Prochlorococcus marinus CUG1415: one gene and its partner. The protein of the gene in region 2 interacts with the protein of the main gene of each other region in a pairwise test. Links are inferred from orthologs where the notes say so. Each region holds a gene or a part of one and is shown on either strand. Other genes may lie near its edges. The genes, in order: dnaA and dnaB.

The links.
Region 1: the proteins of dnaB (region 2) and dnaA interact in binary tests that used the Escherichia coli proteins (3 or more experiments, as listed by UniProt). The link is inferred for Prochlorococcus marinus CUG1415 from one-to-one orthologs.

Annotation. Positions count from the first base shown.
Region 1 is NZ_JAAORL010000001.1:532,092-540,738, reverse strand. Bases 4,064-6,894 are described here. They hold dnaA (chromosomal replication initiator protein DnaA), read right to left. Parts: upstream 6,261-6,894; coding sequence 4,866-6,260; downstream 4,064-4,865. Other genes in these bases: HA143_RS03045 (TIGR04282 family arsenosugar biosynthesis glycosyltransferase), read left to right, coding at 6,455-6,894; HA143_RS03055 (glutathione S-transferase), read left to right, coding at 4,064-4,865. Also shown: pyrC (dihydroorotase), read right to left, coding at 1-1,020; HA143_RS03065 (calcium/sodium antiporter), read left to right, coding at 1,138-2,217; gorA (glutathione-disulfide reductase), read right to left, coding at 2,219-3,583; more of HA143_RS03055, read left to right, coding at 3,636-4,063; more of HA143_RS03045, read left to right, coding at 6,895-7,066; HA143_RS03040 (TIGR04283 family arsenosugar biosynthesis glycosyltransferase), read left to right, coding at 7,072-7,755; HA143_RS03035 (GNAT family N-acetyltransferase), read right to left, coding at 7,756-8,286; HA143_RS03030 (ABC transporter ATP-binding protein), read right to left, coding at 8,286-8,647. UniProt on the Escherichia coli protein: Plays an essential in the initiation and regulation of chromosomal replication. Binds in an ATP-dependent fashion to the origin of replication (oriC) to initiate formation of the DNA replication initiation complex once per cell cycle.
Region 2 is NZ_JAAORL010000002.1:611,372-620,132, reverse strand. Bases 1,780-4,724 are described here. They hold dnaB (replicative DNA helicase), read right to left. Parts: upstream 3,971-4,724; coding sequence 2,588-3,970; downstream 1,780-2,587. Other genes in these bases: HA143_RS09465 (acyl-CoA desaturase), read right to left, coding at 4,505-4,724; rplI (50S ribosomal protein L9), read right to left, coding at 4,029-4,484; mnmG (tRNA uridine-5-carboxymethylaminomethyl(34) synthesis enzyme MnmG), read right to left, coding at 1,780-2,575. In the rest of the region: HA143_RS09490 (RNA helicase), read left to right, coding at 1-5; HA143_RS09485 (chorismate lyase), read right to left, coding at 1-560; more of mnmG, read right to left, coding at 587-1,779; more of HA143_RS09465, read right to left, coding at 4,725-5,443; HA143_RS09460 (hypothetical protein), read left to right, coding at 5,519-6,217; HA143_RS09455 (aminotransferase class I/II-fold pyridoxal phosphate-dependent enzyme), read left to right, coding at 6,236-7,528; glycine cleavage system protein GcvH, read left to right, coding at 7,531-7,920; gcvP (aminomethyl-transferring glycine dehydrogenase), read left to right, coding at 7,966-8,761. UniProt on the Escherichia coli protein: The main replicative DNA helicase, it participates in initiation and elongation during chromosome replication. Travels ahead of the DNA replisome, separating dsDNA into templates for DNA synthesis.

The DNA of each region.
Region 1 (8,647 bases), on a different replicon or contig from region 2:
TAAAGTTTCACCTGCATGAAATGGTTTTATTTGTCCGATAATATTTTTTTCTTCAAAAACATGAATTAATTCTTCGATTTTATTAGGTCTAGATACTAATTTTAATTTTTCTTTATTTGGGGGCACATTATAAAAATTACAGCCATTCAAACTTGCAAACTTCTCAAAATTATCTAGAGCATTTTCCTCTTCAAATACTGTTAAATAGCTTTCTATTGCAACTGGGGAATTAAAAATACCTGCACAACCACAAAAAGCCTTCCACTTTCTCAGGTGGGGAGCAGAATCAGTTCCCAAGAAAAAACATTCTTTCCCACTTGTTGCAGCTTTCCTTAAGGCCAGTCTATTATTTTCCCTCTTGGCAACTGGTAAACAGTAAAAATCACTATTTAAGCCTCCAAAAAACATTGCATTTCTATTTATATGTAAATGATGCGGTGTGATAGTAGCTCCAATATTATTTTCTTGGACAAAATCCACTGCATAAGATGTGGTTATATGTTCTAAAACAATTTTTAATTTTGGAAATCTTTTAGTTATTTGTGAAAGTTCTCTATCTATAAAAACTTCTTCTCGATCAAATACATCCACTTTAGAATCAGTCACTTCCCCGTGAATCAAAAGAGGCATTCCAGAATCTTGCATTAATTCAAAGATGTTATATAGATTTTCAATTTTCTTAACTCCATGACTGGAATTTGTTGTGGCATTAGCTGGATATAATTTTGCTGCGAAAAATACATTATTGTTGAAACCATTTATTAGTTCTACTTTATCAGTCTCATCAGTAAGATACATTGTCATTAATGGTTCAAACCTCGAACTCTCTGGTAGCGCTTTAGCAATAGATTTCTTGTAAGAAATAGCAGCATCAATAGATGTTATTGGACTTTTAGTATTTGGCATGACGATAGCTCTTCCAAAATATTCTGATGTAAAATGAATTATATTTTTTAATACAAGACCCTCTCTTAAATGTACATGCCAATCATCAGGTTTTAATATGGTTAATGTCTTCAAAATTTTTACGATTTAATCAATTTTAACAGCAAATTAAAATTGACAATAAATTATAGATATTCGAGGATAGTTATTAATCAATTTTTAAAGATTTAATTTTCTAAATAAAGCTTAAATATGAGTGATTTTGTATTTCCAATAATAGAAATAATATTAGGTGTAGTTTTACTTTTCGCAGGAGGAGAGTTTTTTATTCAAGGAGCCATAATTTTATCCTTGATTTTAGGTATACCTCAAATAGTAATTGGATTAACCGTTGTCTCACTCGGTACAAGCTCTCCTGAGTTGTTGGTAAGTTTAAGTTCAATTTTAAAAGGCAGTGATTCGCTTGCGGCTAGCAATGTAATTGGAAGCAATATTTTTAATGTTCTTGTAGTTTTAGGTATAAGCTCATTGATAACACCTCTTAAGGTAAAAAGCAGAATAGTCAGAAGAGATGTTCCTCTTTTGATGGCTATTTCTTGTGCGGTTTGGGCAATGTCATCAACAGGCTTATTAACATTGCAAGCAGGAATATTTCTAATATTTTGTTTAGTCTTAAATACAATATGGGAAATTAATACCATCAACGAGAAAGAAGAGGATACAAAAGTTGCTGAACCAGAGATAGAGGAATTCAATTCCAATTATAAAGGGAAGCTAAATATTTTACTAAAGTTGATATTGGGAATATTTCTTTTAAGCTTTGGTTCAAACATTTTAGTAAATGGTGCTCAAATGCTTGCTACTCTTTTAGGGGTTAATGACATTATTATTGGTTTAACTATTCTTGCCACTGGAACATCTTTACCAGAATTAGTAACTTCAATTATTGCGGCATTTAAGGGGAAAACAGATCTCGCTATTGGGAATGTAATAGGAAGCAATCTGCTTAATCAACTTCTAATCCTTGGAAGTTGTAGCATTTTTTCAGGATTTAAAGGTTTAGTAATTGATCAAAGCCTAATAAAAGTTGATCTACCTTTTATGGTTTTAACCACCTTTGCATGCTTACCAATTTTTTGGAGCAAAGGGAAAATAACGAGAATTGAAGGATTTATTTTGCTTAATCTTTATATTTTTTACATCCTCGATAAGATACTTTTTTTGAATGAATTTAATTATCTCTTTGAATTAAGGATAGGTTTATTGATTTACTTTTCATTACTTACTGTCTTTCTCTTTTTTCAAGAAAATTTAAAATTTTCTAAATTATAATTTAGCCATACATTGTCACAAATTCTTCTGAGATAGTTGGATGCAAAGCCATAGTAATATCAAAATCTTTTTTTGTTATACCTGCGTTTAATGAAATTGATACCATTTGAATAATCTCAGATGATGTTTCTCCAAACATATGGCATCCCAAGACTTTGTCAGTTAGTCTATTAACGACAATCTTTAACATACATTTTGATTTATTCTCTTTAAACGTATTAGACATAGGTGTAAATTTACATTTGAAAATTTTTATATTTTTCTCAGAGTAGATTTCTTTAGCTCTTTTCTCACTTAAGCCAACTGATGAAATTTCAGGAATAGTGAAAACTGCCTTAGGAATATATTTATAATTTACTTTTCTTTTTTGATCATTAAAAAAATTATCCGAAAAAGCTCTACCTTGTTCTATTGCTACTGGAGTTAAGTTAGGTTTATTTATGATATCGCCAACTGCAAAAATATTATCATTACTTGTTTGATTAAGTTCATCAACATCTAAATATGTTCCATCCATCTTTAAATTTAAAAAATCTAAATTTAAAGGCAAAAGATTTGGTTCTCTACCTGTCGCGATAAGAATATTATTAGTTAGAACTTCATCTCCTGAGTCCAGGCTAGATTTCAAATTCCCATTTACTTTCTCGATAGACTTTAATTGAGTTTTAGGGATTATATTTATTCCAGCAAAAGTAGGTGATTCTTCTAAGCATGAAGACAGATCCTCATCAAAACCATTAAGCAAATGTTGACCTCTAATTACTTGAGTTACTTCAGTACCTAAATTCCTGAAAATAGACGCAAATTCACAGGCAATATATCCGCCTCCAACTATTAATATTGATTCAGGAAACTTATCTAATTCAAAAATATCATCACTCGTCCATGCCAAGTCTATTCCAGGAATATTTAATTTCTTTGGTTTACCTCCAACTGCAATAAGAATTTTTTGTGATCTTATTTTATTTATAATTCTGTTTGTTTTTGGACAAATTATTTCTAATTCATTTTGTGTTATGAATCTTCCTAATCCCTCAAAAACAGTTACATTCAGTTTATTTAAATAATTTTTATGTAAATCACTTAACCTCGAAACCTCTTCTCTAACATTCTTCAATAGAATACTCGATTGAAAAATAATGCCTTCACTTTTTAATCCATATCCTCCAGAAGAAGTAATATTATTTTTACTTTTAGCTGCATAAACCATCAATTTTTTAGGAACACATCCCTTTATTACACAAGTACCGCCTATTTGATTTGCTTCTATAATTGCAACTTTTGCTCCATAACTTGCAGCACGTTTAGCCGCTGCCAATCCTCCAGATCCAGCACCAACAACAATTAAATCAAATTGAAATTCCAAGATTTTTTTTAATCAATTATTATAACTTAAGTTTATTACTTAAATTCAAAGAATGTATGAGATTTTGACATGGGAAGACTTAAATAAATTTAAGATTGAAGATCTTGATAGAGTTAATGGTATTAATAATTCCTACGCAAACTTAAGATTATTTGGTCATAAAGAAGAGGATGTCATAGTTACTCTTTTTAGGGATAGACATTCATGGTGTCCTTATTGTCAGAAAATATGGTTGTGGCTTGAATTTAAGAGGATTCCTTATAGAGTAAAAAAAATAAATATGTTTTGCTATGGTCAAAAAGAAATTTGGTTCCTTGATAAAGTCAGATCAGGTAAATTACCTGCAATTGAATTTAAAGGGCAAGTTGTAACTGAAAGCGATAACATCATAGCTTTTTTAGAAAATGAATTTGGAGCACAAGGGTCTTATATAACATCAAGTCACCTTAGAGAAACGCGAAAATTAGAAAGAGAAATTTTCAGATCTTGGTGTAATTGGCTTTGCCGAGAAAGCTTTAATTTCATAGATAACTCTTTTAGAAAAAAAAGATTAAAAGAATCTATTTCTAAATTTGATGAAATCTTGAGCAGATCAGAATCAGGGTTTGTTGATCCAGCAGTATCTAATTCAGGTGATTTAGAGCCTGGGATTGGAGATATAATTTTTATTCCATATATGGAGAGAATGAATGCTTCCTTAATGTACTATAAAGGTTTTAACATAAGATCTAATTATCCATCTATACATACCTGGCTTACCCTTTTTGAAGGAACAAATGCTTATAGAGGAACTCAGGGAGATTTTCATACTCACTCTCATGACTTACCTCCACAAATGGGTGGATGTTTCAAAGAGAGCAATCAAAAACAGATTGTTTTCTCTAAGGCAATAGATACTGGGGAAGGTCTTGGTAATTTTGAATTAAATAAAAATTACGATTCAAAATATTACGCCAGAATTGCTATTCAAAGAGTATTAAAGCATAAAGAAAGTTTAATAAAAGTTAACCCATACGATAAGGAATTCTTTGAAGAATCATTGAGATCAGCATTAACTTATATGATCACAAGTGAAGTAAGAATCCCTGAGAAACTTTCAGGAAAATCTCTGAGATATTTAAAAGATAGAATCTCAGTTCCAAGAGATATGCCAATTATTTCAGCAAGGTTACTAAGACAATCATTAAATAAAATTGAATTAATAAGTGATAACAATGAAATAGATGAGATACCTCTCAAGCATAGATATGATCAAGACCCTATCAATTTCATTTCTAATTAATTAGAAATTTTTTCTTGAATCTATTTGAAGTAAATCTCTTATTTTTTGAACTTGACTTGCAATATTAGGATCAATGGACAATTTTTTTTCAACCTGTTCTATAGCATACATAACAGTGGTATGGTCTTTACCTCCAAATTCATCTCCTATTCTTGGCAGACTTAGATCGGTTCCATGTCTCATAAGATACATACCAATTTGTCTGGCTTGACTTACTGGTTTTCTTCTACTTGAACTAATCAATTCATCAGTAGAAACTTTAAAGAAATCTGACACCTTGTTAATAACTTGTTTTGGAGTTACAACTACTCCAACACTATTCGGATCAAGCATTGGGGCAATTGACTGGACTGTCATTGGCAAGCCTGTGATTGAAGCGAATGCAACTGCCCTAGTAAATGCACCTTCTAATTCTCGGATATTGGAAGTAAATCTTCCTGCTATAAATTGGATTAAATCTCTTGGGAGACTCATCCTCTCTTGTTCTGCCTTTTTTTGAAGAATAGCCGTCCTCGTCTCAAGGTCAGGGGGTTGAATATCTGCAGTCATACCCATTGAGAATCTAGAAATTAATCTCTCTTGAATTCCCGACAATTGATTTGGAGGCCTATCACTTGCAATCACTATTTGACTTCCTGATTCGTGAAGAGCGTTAAAAGTATGAAAAAATTCTTCCTGAGTATACTCTTTACCTTCTAAAAACTGTATATCGTCTATTAAAATCAGATCTACATTTCTATATTTATCTCGAATAGCTGTCATTCCATCTCTCCTGATACCACTAATAACATCGTTAGTAAAAGTCTCTGTAGATACATATTTGACTTTTGCTTCAGGATCTATTTCTACTCGATAATGACCTATTGCTTGCATTAAATGAGTTTTACCAAGACCTACTCCACCACAAATAAATAATGGATTAAATTCTCTCCCAGGAGATTCGGCAACTGCTAAAGCTGCGGCATGAGCCAACCTACTATTTGGACCCACAACAAATCTTTTAAAGACGTAACGTAAATTTAAACCATTAGGATTCTTGGATCGATTTTTTGAAGAATTATCTTGGTAGTTATTAGAAAAAGATTTTGTTTTGTTATTTAACTTCAGTTCCTTTGGGCTCTCTTTATTTGTTAAATCGCTGTTGCTATTTATTTCAGATTTAAAAACAACTTTTACATCATGGCCACAAATTTCTTTTGCAGCTTCTTCGATAGTTGCACAATAATTCTTTCTTAACCAATCACTTGAAAATGTATTTGGAGCGATTAAGGTCAATAACCCATTCTCAAAGCAACTAAATTTAGCAGGCCTTATCCACGTCTCAAATGAAGGCTTACTTAAAGTTTTTTGAAGTAGTTGTTGAACTTCCGACCAAATAGGATTAGTTGCTTGCAAAATTTTATTCACTAGATTATTAATCTAGTTGGAATTTAATAATTGGCCATTATCAAATCACAAGATCACGATAAATTTAAAATTTTTTAACAAAGCATAATCCTAATCTATAAGAATAAATTTTATATTTTTTTCATAGGCATATAATTATTATAAATCTCACTGAAGTATTGGATAAATCATTACTTATTATCATGGCTAAATGGCATGGTTTTGGAAGATGCAAAACAAGATTATCTAGAGATATAGGTAAAAGTAATTCTGCAAAAATACAAAGTGTGATGACCAACCACACCATTTCCGTCGCCAAATCTATCCAGAAACTTCAACCAATTGATATTTCTATAGCTATATCTGGTTTAGGGGGGACATCTTGTAGAAGATGGTCTAAAGAATTAGGCATTAAAAAGTTTAATTTGCAGGGTAAAGGCTGCTTGGGAGAAAAAATGAAACGGCAAATAATTATCAACAAAAAATTTTGTACACAAAATAAGATAAAAAATATAATTTTTATCGGCACTGATCTACCAGATTTATGCCATCTAGATTTATTGAATACTATCAGGGAACTAAAACAAAATGATCTTATTTTAGGGCCATCTAATGATGGAGGGTATTGGCTTATTGGTTTATCAGAATCAATAATATCAAATCATCTACACTTACCTTTTATCAATATCAAGTGGAGTAAAGAAAATGTTCTTCAAAATACAATTGATAATTTTGCCTCGACGAACATGAAATATAAGTTTTTGGACAAAAAAATAGATATAGATACAATAATTGATATTGAAAATAGAAAGTAATCAACTTGTCTAAAATTTCAGTTGTAATTCCAACTATTAATGAAGCCAATAATTTGCCATTATTGCTTTCGGACTTGTCGATTATTCAGAAAGAGGGTGAAATTCTTATTGTTGACGGTGGGAGTGAAGATAAAACTATTGATGTAGCTAATATTTATGGCGCGAAAGTATATAAATCCAAAGAAAGAAATCGAGGCTTACAATTAGATACTGGTGCTAAAAAATCAAATGGGGACTGGCTAATGTTTTTACATGCTGACACAAGATTAACTCATGATTGGTTTACAAAAATACAATCAGTTTTAAAGGGAGATAAAAATTATATTTACTATTTTAAATTTAGAATTAATGACAAAAAGTTAATTTACAGACTGCTCGAGATTCTTGTTAATTTTAGAAGCCAATATTTTAAACAACCTTATGGAGACCAAGGTTTAATAATTCATAGATCTATTTATCTTAAGAATAATGGTTTTAGAAAGATTCATTTAATGGAGGACGTAGATTTTTTAATGAGATTAAACTGCAAAAAATATTTAAAGCAATTAAATTTACCTATTTTTACAAGTTCAAGGAAATGGGAAAGAACGAATATTTTTCTCCAAGCACTCAAGAACTGGAACTTTAGAAGAAGATGGTTAAAAGGCGAATCGACAAAATCTATATATTATGACTACTACAAAAAATAATTAATTTGCATACCAAAAAGCGCATTTAGAACCTCTTGGTTCCAATATCCAACCTTGTCTTTTATAAAAAGTAACCACTTCCGCATCAGCAAAAAGAGTAACTTTTGAAATGCCAATTTGTTTTAATTCTTTTAGAATATATTTCATTAGTTCTTTCCCCAATCCTAGCCCTTGATAGACAGGATTCACAGCAACATCCCAAACAGTTGCTTCTAGAATTCCATCGCCAGTGCATCTCGCAAATCCTACTAGCCTAGGAAATTTATCGTCATGGCGCCATAATCCAACCACTAAAATACTAAAATCCAAAGCTCTTTTAACTCTCCTTATTGGTCGTCTGCTCCAACCAACAGTTTGCAAAAGTTGATCTAGCTCTATTAGATCTAACTCTTTACTTTTGCTACATACAAAAATTTGTTCTTTATCTTTTTGAGTAAATTCATAAGAATTCAAACCATATATATCTATAAGTTCATCTCTAGATATACTGTTTGATTTTTTAATTGATGGCACTTGGTTTCTAAAAATCATTAAAAATTTGCAAATCCTTTTTCTTGAAGCTCAGAGAGCTGAAAATACAAACCCTTTTTCATTCTTAATTCAATATGTGTTCCCTCTTCAATTAATGATCCCCCTTTTAAAACTAAAATCTTATCAGAACTTTCAATAGTTGCTAATCTATGAGCTATTACTAATGCTGTTCTTTTTTTTAGAATTCTTTCAAGATCTTTCTGTAATGCAGCTTCTGTAGAGGGATCCATAAACGCTGTTGCCTCGTCCATTATCAAAACAACAGGTTTTCTAATCGCCACTCTAGCTACTGAAAGAAGTTGTCTCTCTCCCGAAGAAAGATTTCCTCCTCTTTCTCTAAGAAAAGTGTTCAAACCTTCTG
Region 2 (8,761 bases):
TATAGATTTGCAAATTTGTTAATTCCAGAAGACCCTAGTAAATTTTCTAAATATGGATTGAAGACTTCTCTAATAATTGTTAGTGGCTTTTTGTCTCGAAAAAATCTATAATTTCTTGACCAGAATGGACCCTTAAAACAAAATTGATCTTCTAACCATTTTGAATTCACAAGTGAAATACGATCAACTTCTCTAAACAACTCTGATCTGTCTTGTGTTAAATTCTTCCAAATTGGTTCTTCTTTGGCTTTTAAATTTTCACTTACTTGTTCTGCATTCCACCAACTTTCAGCCCATGCTAGGTTTTTATTATTGTTTTTAATCCATACTTGTCTTCTAATTAAAGGGCCATTTAACTGATTCAACTCTTTAGGACCATCTTCACTGGATAGAGGATCTAATTGCATTGAAATTAATTTAATTTTTGTTTCTTGATTAGTTAAAAGCTGTAGATGTCTAGTTGGACTTCCATCCCCAAGCAGCATTAATTTCCATGGACCAGATATTTTTGGTAGTGAATTTTTCACTAAAAAAGTTGAGGCTTTTTCTTCCCATAATATTTTTGGTGACTTGAAAAGTTTATTATTCAGTGTTCTGAAAGATTGCTTTTAAGATGATAACTTTTTTTAGTAAAAATTTTTGCTTTTTCTGTTTTTACATCTCTTATTTTTAGCCAAACAAGTAATGCAGTTAAATCAGCTTTGCTAACTCCTGGAATTTGTGAAGCATCACCAAAATTTTTTGGCTTTAGTTTATTCAAATTTTCTCTAGCTTCTAAAGATAATGTATCTATCTTTGCATAATTTATTTCTTGGGACAGAGATTTAGATCTTTGACGATTTATTTGATCAATATTGTTTTTTTGTCTTTTAAGATAACCCTCGTACTTAATATCTATTTCAACAGCTTCCTTTATTGAAGAAGCTAGATCTTTTGCATTCAAATCATATTTAATTAGATCTGAATAATGAAAGTTTGGTCTTTTTAAGAGTTCTTGCAAAGTTGTTGAGCCTTTGATTTTTGATCCTGTGTCTAATGCTATTTTTTTTGCTATTTCATCGGTATTTTTTAAACGGGTGTTTTTTAATCTTAATTTCTCTTCTTCAAGGAATTTGATTTTTTCTTGATAGGCCGACCATCTTTTCTCATCAATTAGCCCTATTTGATAACCTAATGGGGTTAATCTCCTATCTGCATTATCTCCTCTTAGGGTTAATCTATATTCGCTCCTACTTGTAAGAACTCTGTATGGTTCTTTGAGGTCTTTGGTAATTAAATCATTAATCATTGTTCCTATATAGCTGCTTTCTCTAGTAAATATTATTGGATCTCTGTTGTTTAGTTTTCTTGTTGCATTGAGTCCTGCAACTAATCCTTGTGCAGCTGCTTCTTCATAACCAGTAGTTCCATTAATTTGTCCAGCGCTAAATAAATATTCAATTTCTTTTGTTTCGAGTGATCTTTGTAGCTGGGTTGCAGGAATATATTCATACTCCACAGCATATGCTGGCCGTAACATTTTACATTCAGTTAATCCAGGTAAGGTTCTTAAAAGTTCTAATTGAATATTTTCGGGCAAACCTGTAGAAAATCCTTGAACATATATTTCAGGGGTATTAATTCCTTCTGGTTCTAAGAAAATTTGATGTGATTCTTTATCAGCAAATTTAACTATTTTATCTTCAATAGATGGACAATATCTAGGCCCCTTACTTTCAATAAAACCACCGTAAATGGGAGTTAAATGTAAATTATCTCGAATTAGTTGATGTGTTTTAGAAGTTGTTCTTGTGATGTGACAACTAACTTGGGGCATATTATTTTTGATATCTGGGTCAAACGAAAAATATTTATCAGCTGCTGTACTAGGTTGAATATCTAATTCATCAAAAATGATACTTTTTTTATCAACTCTTGCTGGGGTGCCTGTTTTTAAACGTTCTGTTTTGATCCCAATTTCGTGTAAGTTTTGAGTAAGACCCTTTGCTGCTTGTTCACCAGATCTGCCAGCTGACATTGATTTATTTCCTATCCATATTCTGCCTTCTAAAAAAGTGCCAGCTGTGATAATAACTGATCTCGCTGAATAATAACTACCAAAGAAAGTTTTTACACCCTTGATTTGTTTTTGTATATTTTTTTTTGAGTTAACTCCAATTACTTCAGTTTTTGCAATATCAATTTCAGTAATCATTGCTTCTTTTAAAGATAAATTATCTGTATTTTGTAGTATTTCGATCATTCTTTTTGAGTATTCTCTTTTATCCGTTTGAGCTCTTAATGCCCATACAGCTGGTCCTCTACTGGCATTTAATATCCGTTTTTGTATCGCTGTCTCATCAGCTAATTTTCCAATAATTCCTCCTAATGCATCCACTTCATGCACTAACTGACTTTTTGCTGGCCCGCCAACTGCAGGGTTACAAGGTTGCCAGGCAATTCTATCTAAATTGATTGTAAATAAGGCTGTTGAAAATCCTAATTTTGCTGTTGTTATGGCTGCTTCGCATCCTGCATGTCCTCCTCCAATAACGATGATGTCAAAAGATTCATTTGGCGATTGATGATCTTGCATTTGAGGATAGATTTAATTAGCTAAATTCTTAAATCTCGTAAATTGAGGTTCAAATAATAATTTAACAGTTCCTACGGGCCCATTTCTATGTTTAGTGACAATAATCTCTGTTATACCTCTATCTTCAGTCTCTGGATTATAGTATTCATCTCTATAAATCATTAACACTAAATCTGCGTCTTGTTCAATAGAACCTGATTCTCTTAGATCGCTTAACATTGGTCTTTTGTTTGTTCTAGACTCTACTCCTCTACTAAGTTGAGATAAGGCAACCACTGGTACTTTTAATTCTCTGGCCATGCTTTTAAGACCTCTTGTTATCCGTGAAAGTTCTTGCACTCTATTATCAGGAGTTGTTCCTTCCATCAATTGGAGGTAATCAATCACAATTAATCCAAGTTCTTTTTTTTGCTCAGCTATTAATCTTCTACATAAAGATCTCATCTCTAAGACACTTAAATTAGGTTTGTCATCTATAAATATTGGTAGTTGACCCAATGAATTGATACCTTCTCCAAGTAAAGGCCATTCATCTTGTTGTAATCTTCCTGTTCTTAGCCTGCCACTTTCGATTCCAACTTCCATCGAAAGTAATCTATATGTCAACTGTTCTTTACTCATTTCAAGGCTAAATACGCACACAGGTAAATCTTGAGATTGTGCAACATTCTTCGCTAGATTCAGAACTATTGAAGTTTTACCCATTGAAGGTCTTCCAGCAACGATTATTAAATCACTTCTTTGAAAGCCTTGAGTCATTGCATCAAGGTCGTAAAAATTTACGGGAATTCCAGCTACTGAAGTACCTAATGATCTAGATTCTATTTCATTGAAAGTGCTTGTCAGGATTTCAGCTGCTTGAGTTAGACCTTTTGAAGGTTTTTCTTGACTTATTTCAAATATTTTCTGTTCCGCTTGATCTAAAATTTCATTAGTATCTTGAGTCTGATCAAAACCTAGTTGAACCACTTCATTTCCAGATCTGATAAGTTGCCTTCTCATGAATTTGTCGTTAATTAAATTTGCAACTTGTTCTATGGAAGCTGTAGAGGATACATTTTCCACTAGCTCTACTAATTTGTTGTTCCCTCCAATTTTTTCTAGTGATCCATTATCTTCTAACCAAGCACTCATTGATGTTAAATCAGTTGGTTTCCCTTGGCTATGCAACATTAATGCTGTTTTATAAATCTCTTGATGAGCATTGATATAAAAAGCTTCAGGCTTAATTAAGTCTGCAATTCTGCCGATGGCGTCTGGGTCAAGGAGTATTCCACCAAGAACAGCTTCCTCCGCTTGAATGTTTTGAGGAGGTACTAATCCAGCATTTGCACTATTAAAGTCTTTTTTAAAGTTTTTATTTTGTCCATTATTTGGAAAAGGTACTGAAACCATATCTTTAATTGCTTAGATATATACTCTGGCTACTTTTCAAAATAATGCAACAAATTGCTTAACTTGTTACTTCAATATTTACTTCTGCATTTACTTCTTGATGTAATTTAATTTTTGCAGTAAAGGAACCTAAATTATGAATATCAGGAACTGTGATGTTTCTTCTATCAATTTCTTTTTTGGTTGCTTTTTCTATTGCTTCGGCAACATCCCCATTGGTCACTGTTCCAAACAGTACACCATCTTCACCAACCTGTTTTTTAATAGTAAATCTCCCTATTGTTGATAATGCAGTTTGAAAATCTACCGCTTCTTGCTTTAATTTGTCAGCAGCAATTTTTTCTTTTTCTTTTTTCCTTTCAATTTGTTTAAGAACAGTTGGTGTTACATTCATTGCCTTGCCATAAGGTAATAGAAAATTTCTTGCATATCCAGGCGCTACTTCAACTAGGTCTCCCTCTTTGCCAAGCGATGCGATTGATTCAGTTAATGCGACTTGTACTCTTTTAGCCATGAAAATATTTAACAATATATTTAATAATAAGACCTAGAGGGTAACTTTATTTTTTTTGCAAGACCTAATTTTGCAAGAATCTTAATATGTTCCCAAGTTATATCTATTTGACCTCTAAATAATCCTTGTTTTGCCGAGTTAGGAAATGCATGATGATTATTATGCCAACCCTCTCCAAATGTTAATGCAGCAACCCAGGCATTGTTTTTGGAAGAATCACCACTTTCAAAAGGCGCTTTACCCCAACAATGTGTTGCCGAGTTTACTAGCCAAGTTACGTGATAAACAACCACAAGTCTCAATGGAATTCCCCAAAGGACTAGCGCCCAACCTCCAACTCCTAATTTTTGACCTATTGCATATAAAGAGAGTCCAATAGGAATTTGTAAAAATAAAAAATATTTATTTAGAAATCTATAGTATGGATCTTTAATTAAATCTGCACTTAGTTTTGGAACAGTTTTGAGTGCTTCAACGTCTTTAAACATCCAACCCATATGACTCCACCAAAACCCCTTTTTACTATTGTGATGATCTACTTCAGTATCTGAAAAAGAGTGGTGATGCCTATGTAAACCTACCCAATCTATTGGTCCATGCTGGCAACTTATAGCTCCACAGGTAGCAAAAAATCTTTCTAACCATCTTGGAACAATGAACGATCTGTGTGATAACAATCTGTGATATCCAAGAGTGACTCCTAAACAAGCAGTTACCCAGTAAAAAAATAATAATGATACTACTGCAGGGAGACTCCAAAATTTTGGTTGTATAGCTACAAGAGAAAGAATATGAATTGCAACCATGAAAACTATTGTTCCCCAGGTTTTATGAAGTCTTGGAGGATATCTTTTTGAATGGCTGGAAGGTTCCAGTAATCTTTCTGAGAGTTCTATAACTTTTTCAGCTGGAACAGGTTTTTTTAATTTTGCTGTTTCTTGGAAGATTACTGAATTCATGATATTGAAATACTATTTTCAAAATTACCGATATGTAATATTATCATACTATACTATTGATAAGTTTAATTATCTGTGAGTCTAGGATATCGCGATAAATTATCTAGAGGTCGAAGGGCTATGGCTCATTTGATACACCTCTGGCATGAAAGAAATGGATGGTCACACAGAGTTTTGCCATTACTTTCTGAAGTTCTTGATTTAGGTAGAGTTCACAATTCGCAAATTTCTAATCTTAGGAATGGGAAGTTATCTTCGCCAGGCCCTGAAGTTTTTCTTGCTTTAGCTCAAGTTAATACGATTCTTGATCAAGGCATAGAAAAAATCAGGGATCGTTTTGAAAATGATTACCCAGAGTTATGGAAATCTTTGGAAGAGTCTGCATTACCCCTCAAAAATGATTCTGGTAAGCCATTGACGGCCGGGGAGTTATTCGAGATATTTTCAGGATTAAAATCTCTACCTTCATCGTTTGACTGGTACATAGAAGATGAAGAAGCTTCTGCTTTAAGTGATGCTCTTTCAGTGCATTTTTGTCAGAATAAGGCTTGGAGATCATGTAAAATCCAGGTAATGGAAGCCTATGCTGTCAATAAATCTTCCCGTAGAGAACGTTTTGCTGAGGTAATAGCAGGAATTAGAGATTATACGGCAGAAGAATTAGATGGAGAACTACTTGATTTATATGAGGCTTCAAAAAAACTTTCTTATTTTCAGGGTAGGGGACCTAATGCTTTCCTAGCAGAATTAAGAAATTTAGCTTCTGAAAAATAACATGAGTTTTCATAATAAATGATATTAAACAATAACCTAAAACTGGCTGAAAACGCTGTTCTTTCTGTTGAAGAGAGTTTAAGTAAAGTTTTCCAAGAAAGGTCCAATCAGGTTTTCCAGAAATTAGAAAATATTTTGACAATTTTTAAGGAAGAAAAAGTTTCTACTAGTCATTTCAATCAATCTTCTGGTAGTGGTCATGATGATATATCTAGAGAAAAAATTGATGCGGTTTTTGCAAGATTGTTTCTTGCTGAAAAGGCAGCTGTGAGGATGCAATTTGTAAGTGGAACGCATGCAATAAGTTCTGTCTTATTTGGAATTCTTAGACCTGGAGATGTAATGTTATCTCTTACAGGACAACCATATGACACGTTAGAAGAAGTCATAGGAATAAGGGGAGGAGGAAAAGGCTCACTTAAAAATTTTGAGATTGAATATAAGCAAATAAATATCTGCGAGAATTTTGATTCTTTTGAAGAAAAAATTGTTCATTCTTTTAAACAAAATTCATGTAAATTAGTATTCATACAAAAAAGTTGTGGATATAGTTGGAGAAAATCCCTCACGAATCATCAGATAGAGAAAATTTGTAGTCTCATTCATTCTCTTGATCCTAACTGTATATGTTTTGTTGATAACTGTTATGGAGAGCTTGTTGAAGATAGTGAACCAATTTCTAAAGGGGCAAATATAATTGCTGGATCATTGATTAAAAATTTGGGAGGAACAATTGTTCCTACTGGTGGGTACGTTGCAGGAGATGCAGAGTTGGTCGAGATGGCATGTTCTAGATTAACCTCCCCAGGTATTGGTTCTTCTGCAGGAATAAATTTTGGACTAGGAAGATTAATTTTGCAGGGTTTGTTTTTAGCACCACAAATTGTTCACGAATCACTTAAAGGTGCTGATATGGTTGCAGCAGTTTTTAAAAATTTGGGATTCAAGGTTTTACCAGAGCCAGCAACTTATAGATCTGATCTTATTCAGTCAGTAAGATTGAATAATCCTGATTTGGTACAAAAAGTTTGTCAATCTTTTCAAAATTCTTCACCAGTAGATTCTTTTCTGAATGTTGTTCCATCATCAATGGATGGATATGATTCAAAATTATTAATGGCAGGAGGTACATTTATTGAGGGTAGTACAAGTGAATTTTCTGCTGATGCTCCCCTAAGAGATCCCTACAATATTTTTGTTCAAGGTGGTTCTCACATAGCTCACATCAAAATTGCATTAATTCGATTATTATCTGAATTATTAGAGGAAAAATTAATTTCAAAGGATTCTCTACTTCCTTTATCTACTTAATCATGTCTTACCAGTTTCCAGACAACCTCCACTATGCTGATACTCATGAATATGTTTTGGAAGAAAACGGACTATTAAAAATTGGAGTTAGTGAATTTGCTATTGATCAATTAGGAGATATTGTTTTTGTTGAGTTAGCTGATCAAGGGGCGACTTTAGAGAAAGGTGAGACTTTTGGAACAATTGAATCAGTTAAGGCCGTTGAGGAAGTCTATTTGCCTTTTTCAGGGGAAATAGTATCTGTAAATGAAAGTGTTATTGAGAACCCTGAGCTTTTACAGAATGATCCGATCGGAGAAGGTTGGTTAGTCATTTTGAAACCAGAATCAAAAGCATCAATTGCTGATTTGATGACTTCTGAGGAATATCAATCAAAGGTTGTACCAAAATAAAGCAAACTTTCTAAAAAGAGCTATTTTAAAGAAAAATATTTTAATATGACATCCAAATTTGGGTCCGATTTGTTTATAGATAGGCATCTTGGATTAGGAGATAATGATGAAAGAATTATGCTGAATAAGCTTGGTTTTAATAATATTGATCAATTTATAAATCAAGTTATTCCTGAAGATATTCAGCTTAACGATAAATCTTCAGAAATATTGCCCCAAGGTTGTTCAGAAATTGAGGCTTTAAATGAATTAGAAGAGATTGCGAAGAAGAATACCAAAATGAGATCACTCATAGGCCTTGGTTACTATGACAATCACATGCCTAAAGTAATTCAAAGACATGTTCTCGAAAATCCTAGGTGGTACACATCTTATACTCCATATCAAGCAGAAATTGCACAAGGAAGATTAGAAGCTTTATTTAATTTTCAGACTATTGTTTGTGAACTAACAGGATTCCCTGTCGCCAACTCATCTTTATTAGATGAGGGCACTGCTGCTGCAGAAGCTATGGCCATGAGTTTTGCCGCAAGAAAAAATAAATCTTCAAAAGTGTACTTAGTGGAATCAAATGTTTTTGATCATACTTTTAATGTTCTACAAACCAGAGCAAAACCTCTGGGAATATCCTTAAAACGCTTTACTCAAAGCAACCTTCCTAATCATGATGATGTCTTTGGAATTTTGTTGCAATTACCCGGTAAAAATGGCGAATTATTTGATCCCACATTTTTAATATCCCAAGCACATAGATCAGAAATTATTGTATCGGCTTGTATTGATCCACTGGCACAAGTTTTAATTAAACCAATTTCTGAATTTGGTGTTGATGTAGCAGTGG